DNA from 2 places in the Pseudomonas kurunegalensis genome. Region 1 is predicted to be linked to the other one. Evidence: riboswitches for the same ligand, from Rfam matches in the RefSeq annotation. Region 1 holds a riboswitch; the other holds the start of a gene.
The links. Region 1 has a riboswitch for thiamine pyrophosphate ahead of QQ992_RS13120 (TenA family protein). Riboswitches for the same ligand answer to the same signal wherever they lie in the genome.
Positions count from the first base shown of each region.

Region 2: another riboswitch for thiamine pyrophosphate. It lies ahead of thiC (phosphomethylpyrimidine synthase ThiC); the one in region 1 lies ahead of QQ992_RS13120 (TenA family protein).

Region 1 covers NZ_CP127871.1:2,938,657-2,943,077, reverse strand. The annotation lists gene QQ992_RS13125 (Ig-like domain-containing protein) at 1-1,995, opposite strand, end outside; TPP riboswitch at 2,246-2,360, shown strand; gene QQ992_RS13120 (TenA family protein) at 2,439-3,086, shown strand; gene tenA (thiaminase II) at 3,083-3,745, shown strand; gene codA (cytosine deaminase) at 3,834-4,421, shown strand, end outside.
Region 2 covers NZ_CP127871.1:5,597,101-5,601,521, forward strand. The annotation lists gene thiC (phosphomethylpyrimidine synthase ThiC) at 1-1,782, opposite strand, end outside; TPP riboswitch at 1,937-2,043, opposite strand; gene QQ992_RS25560 (TolC family outer membrane protein) at 2,204-3,640, shown strand; gene waaA (lipid IV(A) 3-deoxy-D-manno-octulosonic acid transferase) at 3,799-4,421, opposite strand, start outside.

The DNA of each region.
Region 1 (4,421 bases):
GTCGGCCAGCGAAATGGCACCTTCCGGGCCCTTGCCGGTGCGGTGTTCCTCAATGTTGACGAAGTACAGCTTGTCGCCCACCTTGATGCCGTTCTTGGCGAAGTTGATGATGATGTCGTAGCGCTCGGCGATACCTTGCAACGGCAGGATACCGTTGTTGTCCTGCAGGTTGCCGTCACCGTTGAGGTCCATGGTGCCGTCGAATGGCACGGCATGCTCCATGATGTTGCCGTCGTTGGCGATCATGTGGAACGGCACCCGCGCATACGACACGTTGGAACCGGCCGGCCCCTTGAATTCGCCGGTGGTGCCGGCAATTTCACGCACGACTGCGAACTTGAAGTAGCGGGATACCGAGCCATTGAGCAGACGGAAGCGGTAACTGCGCGCGCGCACCTTGAGCTTGGGCTGGTACTGCCAGTTGACCAGCATCTGGTCGCCAAGGAAGCCATCGGTGTTGAACGGGTTGAACCACAGTTGGCCGTTGGCATCCCACGCCTTGTCGGCCATCACCAGGTTGACGTCGTAGTCGCGGTTGCCCCAAGGCATGCCCGAACCGCTGGGGAAGCGCAGGTTCACGCCATCCTGCAGGGCCTCGTTGCCGCGGTCCAGGGCGCTGTAGTAGTTCATCATCACGGCGTTGCCCTTGTAGACGTTCTGCGCCGTGAAATCCATCATGTGGTCGTGGAACCAGTGGGTGCTCATGGTTTCGCGCCAGTCGCCGCGAATCTTGATGCTGCCGTTCTGGCAGGTTTTCAGCCCTGGCGAGCCGTCATTGACGAACAGGGTTTCACCCGGTGAGCAAGGGAACGCGGCACGCGGGTCTTGTGCACGGGTGTTGATGGTGTCGTAGCCGGCCAGCTGCACCGGCCAACGGTAGTCATAGTACTGGCCAGGGAAGAAGTAGGCGTTGGCAAAGCCGTCGCTTTCGGCCGGGGAGTGGCCGTTGTGCTCGTGGGTCGAGATGGTGTGCAAGCCAAAACCGCCGTTGGCCGAAGGGTCGATCGGCAGGGCGTTGTAATGACGCATCAGCACTGGCTGGCCATAGCGCACCATCAGCAACTTGACCGGGAAGGTGCCATCGAACGTCCACAGCGACTTGTGGTTCTGCAGCGGCATGTTCGGGTGGAAGCGGGTGTCGATGCCCTTGGTGGTGCCCAGCGTGGTCGGGATGTCGGAGGTCTGGTAGTACAGCCCGCCCGGGGCAAATTCACCGACCGCATAGTTGTGCAGTTGCTTGCGGTCGCGCAGGCCCTGGTTGATGCGCGCACCGGCTTGCGCGGTCTTGAACGCAGTCTGCGGGTAAAACTCGTTCCAGCGCTGGTGTGACCAGCCTTTTCCTGGTGGACGGCCTTCGGCTGGGGAGCCAACGGGCTGGCGGTTGAGGAACATTTCGATCTGCGCCTTCCACGGGTTGCGGTCCAGCACATTGGAAAACTGGGTCGGGAACGGGTACAGGCCCGGCTGCTTGAGGAAGGCCTCCAGGGCAGTGCCACTGGGACCACTGCGCGCCACTACGTTAGGGTCCTGCGCGGGTGCAGCGCCCAAGGTGGGGACCGGGAAGGTCAGGCTGGGCGGCGGCAGGGTGGGGTCGAGTTTTTCTGTGCCGAATTCTTCGAACAGCAGCAATTGCTGGGTAAACGGCTGCGCACCGAACAACGGGCTGGGTTTGCCGTTGGTGGGGTACCTGTCCGAGGTTTGCAGGGCTGGCGGTAGCACGTTGTCGGTGCGCACCGTGTTGCGGTCGCCATACACACCATTGGTCAGCTCCAGCGAGCCCCGGTTGGCTTCTGGCAGGGTCTCCAGGTTTAGCAGGGCCGGGGTCGGGTCGGCCGGCTGGTCGGTGTAGGCGGAAGGGTCGGTTGGCGGCGGCGGGCTGTTATCGTCGAGGGGGGCCGCTGTAACCGTGATCAGCCCGAGGCTGAGCATCAGCGCGGTGACGGTGGACAGCTGGAATGCATGCCTAGCAGGGTGGATCACGGCAGGTGTTTTCATTGCCTTATGCCTCGCTCGCGGCTGTATGGCGTACTGCCTTCAATGGCGTTTTGCCCGGTATATGGCCTTGAGCAACCGCTGTGCCAACTGAAAATTCAGTAATGCTTTGTTAAACAATTCCTTGTAGTACCTGATGTGCGCTAAATAACGGGGCGTCAAAAATGGGGATGTTCCCCCAGTAGCGGGCCCCCATTACCCACACATTGGGTGCAGTGGGTAGTGACAGCACCCGCGCCCTGGGGTATACCTGAACGCCACCAAGGGGAGCCCGGCAACGGGCTGAGAAACCGCTGAACGTTGCAGCGCGGTGACCCTTCGAACCTGATCCGGATCATGCCGGCGAAGGGATGGGATTCGTAACCTGCCTTTTTGCCGGTCTCACTGCGAGGCCCGTCCATGCTCACCGCCAAGGTCTCGCTGTCACCCCCGTCAAGGACAGCAACATGACCGAACGTTTCAGCCAGTCCCTGCGCCGCCAAAGCGAGCCGACCTGGTCGGCGGCCGTTGGCCACCGTTTCGTGACCCAATTGTGCGACGGCAGCCTGCCGGCCCCGATCATGGTCGACTACTTGGTGCAGGACCACCGTTTCCTCGACAGCTTCCTGACCTTGCTGGGCGCGGCCATCGCTACCGCTGACACGTTCGAGGCTCGCCTGCGCTTCGGCCGTTTCGCCGGGATGATCTCCAGTGACGAGAACACCTACTTCCTGCGCGCTTTCGAGGCCCTGGATGTAAGCCCGGCGCAGCGCACTGAACCGGCCGACACTGCGCCAACCGCAGGTTTCAAGGCGATCATGCGCGAAGCGGCAGCCACCCGCTCCTATGCGGCGGCGCTGGCGGTGCTCAACGTTGCCGAAGGCCTGTACCTGGACTGGGCACTGAAGGCGCCGAAACCGATGCCGGACAACTTCGTTCATGCCGAGTGGATCACCCTTCACGACAACCCGGACTTCCAGGCCTTCGTTGCCTTCCTGCAAGCCGAGCTGGACCGCGTCGGCCCGCAGGAAGCCGCACTGGCCAGTGATTTCTACCAACGCACCGTCGAGCTGGAGCTGGCCTTCTTCGATGCCGTCTACCCGGAGGGCAAGTGAGCATGGATATCTTCGAGCGCCTCAAGGCTGCCGCGACCCAACAGTGGAACAGCTACGTCGACCATGACTTTGTGCGGCAGATGGGCGAGGGCACGTTGAGTGAGGACGCGTTCCGGACTTACCTGGTGCAGGATTACCTGTTCCTTATCCAGTTCGCCCGTGCCTGGGCGTTGGCCGCCTATAAAAGCCGCCGCCCGGCGGACATACGCGCCGCGCAGGCCGGGCTGGCAGCGATTCTGGATGAAACCGAACTGCATCTGCGTCTGTGCGCGCGCTGGGGGCTGACCCAGGCCGATATCGAGGCGGCGCCAGAGCACCAGGCTACCGTGGCCTATACCCGCTACGTGCTGGACTGTGGCGCCGCCGGCGACCTGCTGGAGCTGCATGTGGCGCTGGCACCGTGCGTGATCGGCTATGCCGAGATCGGCCGTACCCTGGCCGAGCGGATTGGCGACTTGAGCAACCACCCGTACCGCGAGTGGATTGGCGAGTACGCCGGCGAGGGCTACCAAGGGGTGGCGGCGGCGGCGCGCAAGCACCTGGATGAACTGGCAGCGCGGAGCATGACCGAACAGCGCTTCGCAGACCTGGTGGGGATTTTCGGGCAGGCGTCCAGCCTGGAGGCTGATTTCTGGCAGATGGGGCTGGACAGCCAGTAAATCGATACCTGCGCCAGGCACTGGCGGATACCCTTGGGCTCGACCACTATGCAGGTAGCGGCGATAAGCGAGCCCAAGGAGTAACAGCATGAACATTATCAATGCACGCTTGCGCGGCAAGCCCGGTTTGTACCGCATCGAACTGAGCGGCGAGCGCATTGCCACCATCGTGCCCCAGGCCGAGGTAGTGGCACCCGTTGCTACCGATGACCTTGATGCCGGGCAAAACCTGGTGGTGGCACCCTTTGTGGAACCGCACATTCATCTGGATGCCACCCTGACCGCTGGCGAGCCGAAGTGGAACATGAGCGGCACGTTGTTCGAAGGCATCGAGCGCTGGGCCGAGCGTAAGGAAATCACCACCCACGACGACATCAAGGTCCGCGCAAAAAAAACCATCGGCATGCTGGTGGACCACGGTATCCAGCATGTACGGACCCATGTCGATGTCACCGACCCGAACCTTACCGCGCTCAAGGCCATGGTCGAGGTGCGTGACGACGTGCGCGAGCTGATCGACTTGCAGATCGTCGCCTTCCCTCAGGAGGGTATCGAGTCGTATGCCAATGGGCGGGCGCTGATGACCGAAGCCGTGGCCATCGGTGCCGATGTGGTGGGCGGCATTCCGCATTTCGAGAACACCCGCGACCAGGGCGTGTCGTCGGTGAAGTTCCTG
Region 2 (4,421 bases), 2.7 Mb from region 1:
GGCGTATTCACGCACTTCCTGGGTGATCTTCATCGAGCAGAACTTCGGCCCGCACATCGAGCAGAAGTGCGCGACCTTGGCCGATTCCTTCGGCAGGGTCTCGTCGTGGAAGGCACGGGCAGTATCCGGGTCCAGGCCCAGGTTGAACTGGTCTTCCCAACGGAACTCGAAGCGCGCCTTGGACAAGGCGTTGTCACGAATCTGCGCGCCCGGGTGGCCCTTGGCAAGGTCGGCGGCGTGCGCGGCGATCTTGTAGGTGATGATGCCGGTTTTCACGTCGTCCTTGTTCGGCAGGCCCAGGTGCTCCTTGGGCGTGACGTAGCAGAGCATGGCGCAACCGAACCAGCCGATCATCGCCGCACCAATGCCCGAGGTGATGTGGTCGTAACCCGGTGCAATGTCGGTGGTCAGCGGGCCGAGGGTGTAGAACGGCGCCTCGTCGCAGCACTCCAGCTGCTTGTCCATGTTCTCCTTGATCAACTGCATCGGTACGTGGCCTGGGCCTTCGATCATGCACTGCACATCGTGCTTCCAGGCGATCTTGGTCAGCTCGCCGAGGGTTTCCAGCTCACCGAACTGCGCGGCGTCGTTGGCGTCGGCAATCGAGCCAGGGCGCAGGCCGTCACCCAGCGAGAAGCTGACGTCGTAGGCCTTCATGATTTCGCAGATCTCGTCGAAGTGCGTGTACAGGAAGTTTTCCTTGTGGTGCGCCAGGCACCACTTGGCCATGATCGAGCCACCACGGCTGACGATGCCGGTAACACGTTTGGCGGTCAGCGGCACATAGCGCAGCAGCACGCCGGCGTGGATGGTGAAGTAGTCCACGCCCTGTTCGGCCTGCTCGATCAGGGTGTCGCGGAACAGCTCCCAGGTCAGGTCTTCGGCCACGCCGTTGACCTTTTCCAGCGCCTGGTAGATTGGCACGGTACCGATCGGCACCGGCGAGTTGCGGATGATCCACTCGCGGGTTTCGTGGATGTGCTTGCCGGTGGACAGGTCCATGACCGTGTCCGAACCCCAGCGGATGCCCCAGGTCAGCTTGGCCACTTCTTCCTCGATCGAGGAACCCAGGGCGCTGTTGCCGATGTTGCCGTTGATCTTCACCAGGAAGTTGCGGCCGATGATCATCGGCTCCACTTCCGGGTGGTTGATGTTGGCCGGGATGATCGCGCGGCCACGGGCGATTTCCTGGCGGACGAATTCGGGGGTGATTTCTTTCGGGATGTTGGCGCCGAAGCTGTGGCCGGCGTGCTGCTCTTTCAGCAGGCCGGCGGCGCGGGCCTCTTGCAGCTTCATGTTTTCGCGGATGGCCACGTATTCCATCTCGGCGGTGATGATGCCCTGGCGGGCATAGTGCATCTGCGAGACGTTGGCGCCGGCCTTGGCGCGGCGCGGGTTGCGCACGTGGGCAAAGCGCAGCTTGGCCAGTTCGGCATCGTTCAGGCGCTGCTGGCCGAAATCGGAGCTCAGGCCGTCCAGGCGCTCGGTGTCACCACGGGCGTCGATCCACGCCGAACGCACATCGGCCAGGCCCTTGCGCACGTCGATGATCACGTTGGGGTCGGTGTACGGGCCAGAGGTGTCGTAGACCAGCACCGGGGCATTGGTTTCGCCACCGAAATCGGTCGGGGTGTCGTCCAGGCTGATTTCACGCATGGGCACGCGGATGTCCGGGCGCGAGCCTTCGACATACACCTTGCGCGAACGCGGGAACGGTTGCACGGACTGCTGATCGACTTGTGCCGATTCGCTGAGGTTGATCGCTTTTTCTTGTTTGGTCATCACAGGCTCTCCAGACGGCTTCCTAGCAGTGGAATGTCGGGGTGAACCTGAATGGCGCGGACGCACCCATGATGGGTGCAGTGCCGGATATGGGGGTGCCTGAAGCTGCATGCAGCTGCGACATTCCCGGACCTGGCACAAGAGGCTCCCCGGGAAGGCGAGCAATCTTGTTCCCTACGCAGGCGCTAACCTGATCAGGTTCAACGGGATCCGCACCTCTGCGATCTCAGCCTTTGCTTCAAGGCACCCCGACAAGAACATGCGCAGTCTAGACTGGAGTGGTCGGCAAAGCCAAGCGGGTAAATGCGCGGTTGATGAAAGGCACACCAGGCGATTGTTGCCGGGGGCGCATGGCACTACACTGGCCCGTCATCCGATACTCAACAGTTCAGTAATTAAATTTCGTACAAGGATTGCCTCTATGCTGCGCAAACTCTCACTGGCGATAGCCGTGTCTTGTGCGTCCAACGGAGTGGTCTGGGCAGCGGACGTGCCCCCGACAGTGAAGACCGACCTGGTCAGCGTCTACCAGGAAGCGGTGGACAACAACGCCGACCTGGCCGCCGCCCGCGCCGATTACGGCGCCCGCCGCGAAGTGGTGCCACAGGCCCGCGCCGGGTTGCTGCCCAACCTGTCGGCTGGCGCCGAGATGATGAACACCCGCACCAAGCTGGACGAGCCTTCCATCACCTCCAATCGCAGCGGTAACTCATGGAGCGCGACGCTGGCCCAGCCCATCTTCCGCGCCGACCGCTGGTTCCAGTTGCAGGCAGCCGAGGCTGTCAACGAACAGGCGGCGCTGGAGCTGTCGGCCACTGAACAGAACCTGATCCTGCAAACTGCGCAGAACTACTTCGCCGTGCTGCGTGCCCAGGACAACCTGGCCGCCACCAAGGCCGAAGAGGCCGCGTTCAAGCGCCAGCTCGACCAGTCCAACGAGCGTTTCGATGTGGGCCTGTCGGACAAGACCGACGTGCTGCAGTCCCAGGCCAGCTACGACACGGCCCGGGCCAACCGGATCATTGCCGAGCGCCAGGTACAGGATGCCTTTGAAGCACTGGTCACCCTGACCAACCGTGAATACACCTCGATTCAAGGTGTGGTGCACAGCCTGCCGGTGCAGGTGCCAACGCCCAACGACGCCAAGGCCTGGGTCGAAACTGCCGGGCGCCAGAACCTCAACCTGCTGGCCACCAACTACGCGGTGTCCGCCGCTGAAGAAACCCTGCGCCAGCGCAAGGCCGGCCATGCGCCAACCCTGGATGCAGTGGCCAAGTACCAGAAGGGTGACAACGACAGCCTCGGTTTCACCAACCCGGCGCCGCAGCAGAACGTGCGTTATGGTGGCGACGTCGAGCAGACCAGCGTCGGCCTGCAACTGAACATCCCGATCTACAGCGGCGGCCTGACCAGCTCGCAAGTACGCGAGGCTTACCAGCGCCTGAGCCAAAGCGAGCAGCAGCGCGAAAGCCTGCGCCGCCAGGTGGTGGAAAACACCCGCAACCTGCACCGCGCGGTGAACACCGACGTAGAACAGGTGCAGGCGCGCAAGCAGTCGATCATCTCCAACCAGAGTGCGTTGGAAGCCACTGAAATCGGTTACCAGGTGGGTACCCGCAACATCGTCGACGTGCTCGATGCCCAGCGCCAGCTGTACACCTCGGTGAGGGATTACAACAACAGCCGCTATGACTACATCCTCGACAACCTGAGCCTGAAGCAGGCGGCCGGCACCTTGAGCCCACAGGACCTGGCGGACCTCAAGCGCTACCTGAAGCCGGACTACAACCCGGACAAGGACTTCCTGCCACCGGACCTGGCGGCAGCCGCCGCCAAGAACTTCGAGCGTCGTCCTTGAACTCAGGGAGCACGCGGACAGTGTAGGAGCGGCCTTGTGTCGCGAAAGGGCCGCACAGCGGCCCCGGCAATCTTGCAGTTATGCGAAGATCCCGGGGGCGCTTCGCCCCCCTTTCGCGACACAAGGCCGCTCCTACAGGGATCGCATCGCTGCGAAGATCAGCGGATAAGCGCACCCAGCCCATCGAGCAAACGCTGCAATGCTCCCTGATTGGCCCGCATCACCGCCCTGCCCGCCTCACCCATGCGCTGCGCATCCTGAGGCAGCTCGACCAGCCTACGCACCGCCCCGGCCAACCCATCGGCATCGTCCACCTGCTGCAACGCCCCCGCCTCACGCAGCATCGCGCTGATCTCAAGGAAGTTGAACACATGCGGCCCCATCAGCACCGGCAACGCCAGCGCTGCCGGCTCCAGCGGGTTATGCCCACCCGTCGCCACCAGGCTGCCACCGACAAAGGCAATGTCGGCCAGCGCATACAGGAACAACAACTCACCCATCGTATCGCCAAGCAATACCTGGGTTTGCGCATCGACGGGCGTGCCAGCAGAGCGCCGCACGGTAGCGAATTGCTCGCTGCACAGCACATGTACCGCATTGAATCGCTCGGGATGGCGCGGCACCAGGATCAGCAACGCATCGCCATGCACCTGTAACAACTGCCGGTGCGCCTGCAAAATCAGCGCATCCTCGCCTTCATGGGTACTGGCCGCAATCCACACCGGGCGCTGCTCAGCCCCCCATTGCGCACGCAGTGCCTGGGCGCGCGGAAGCAGTTGCT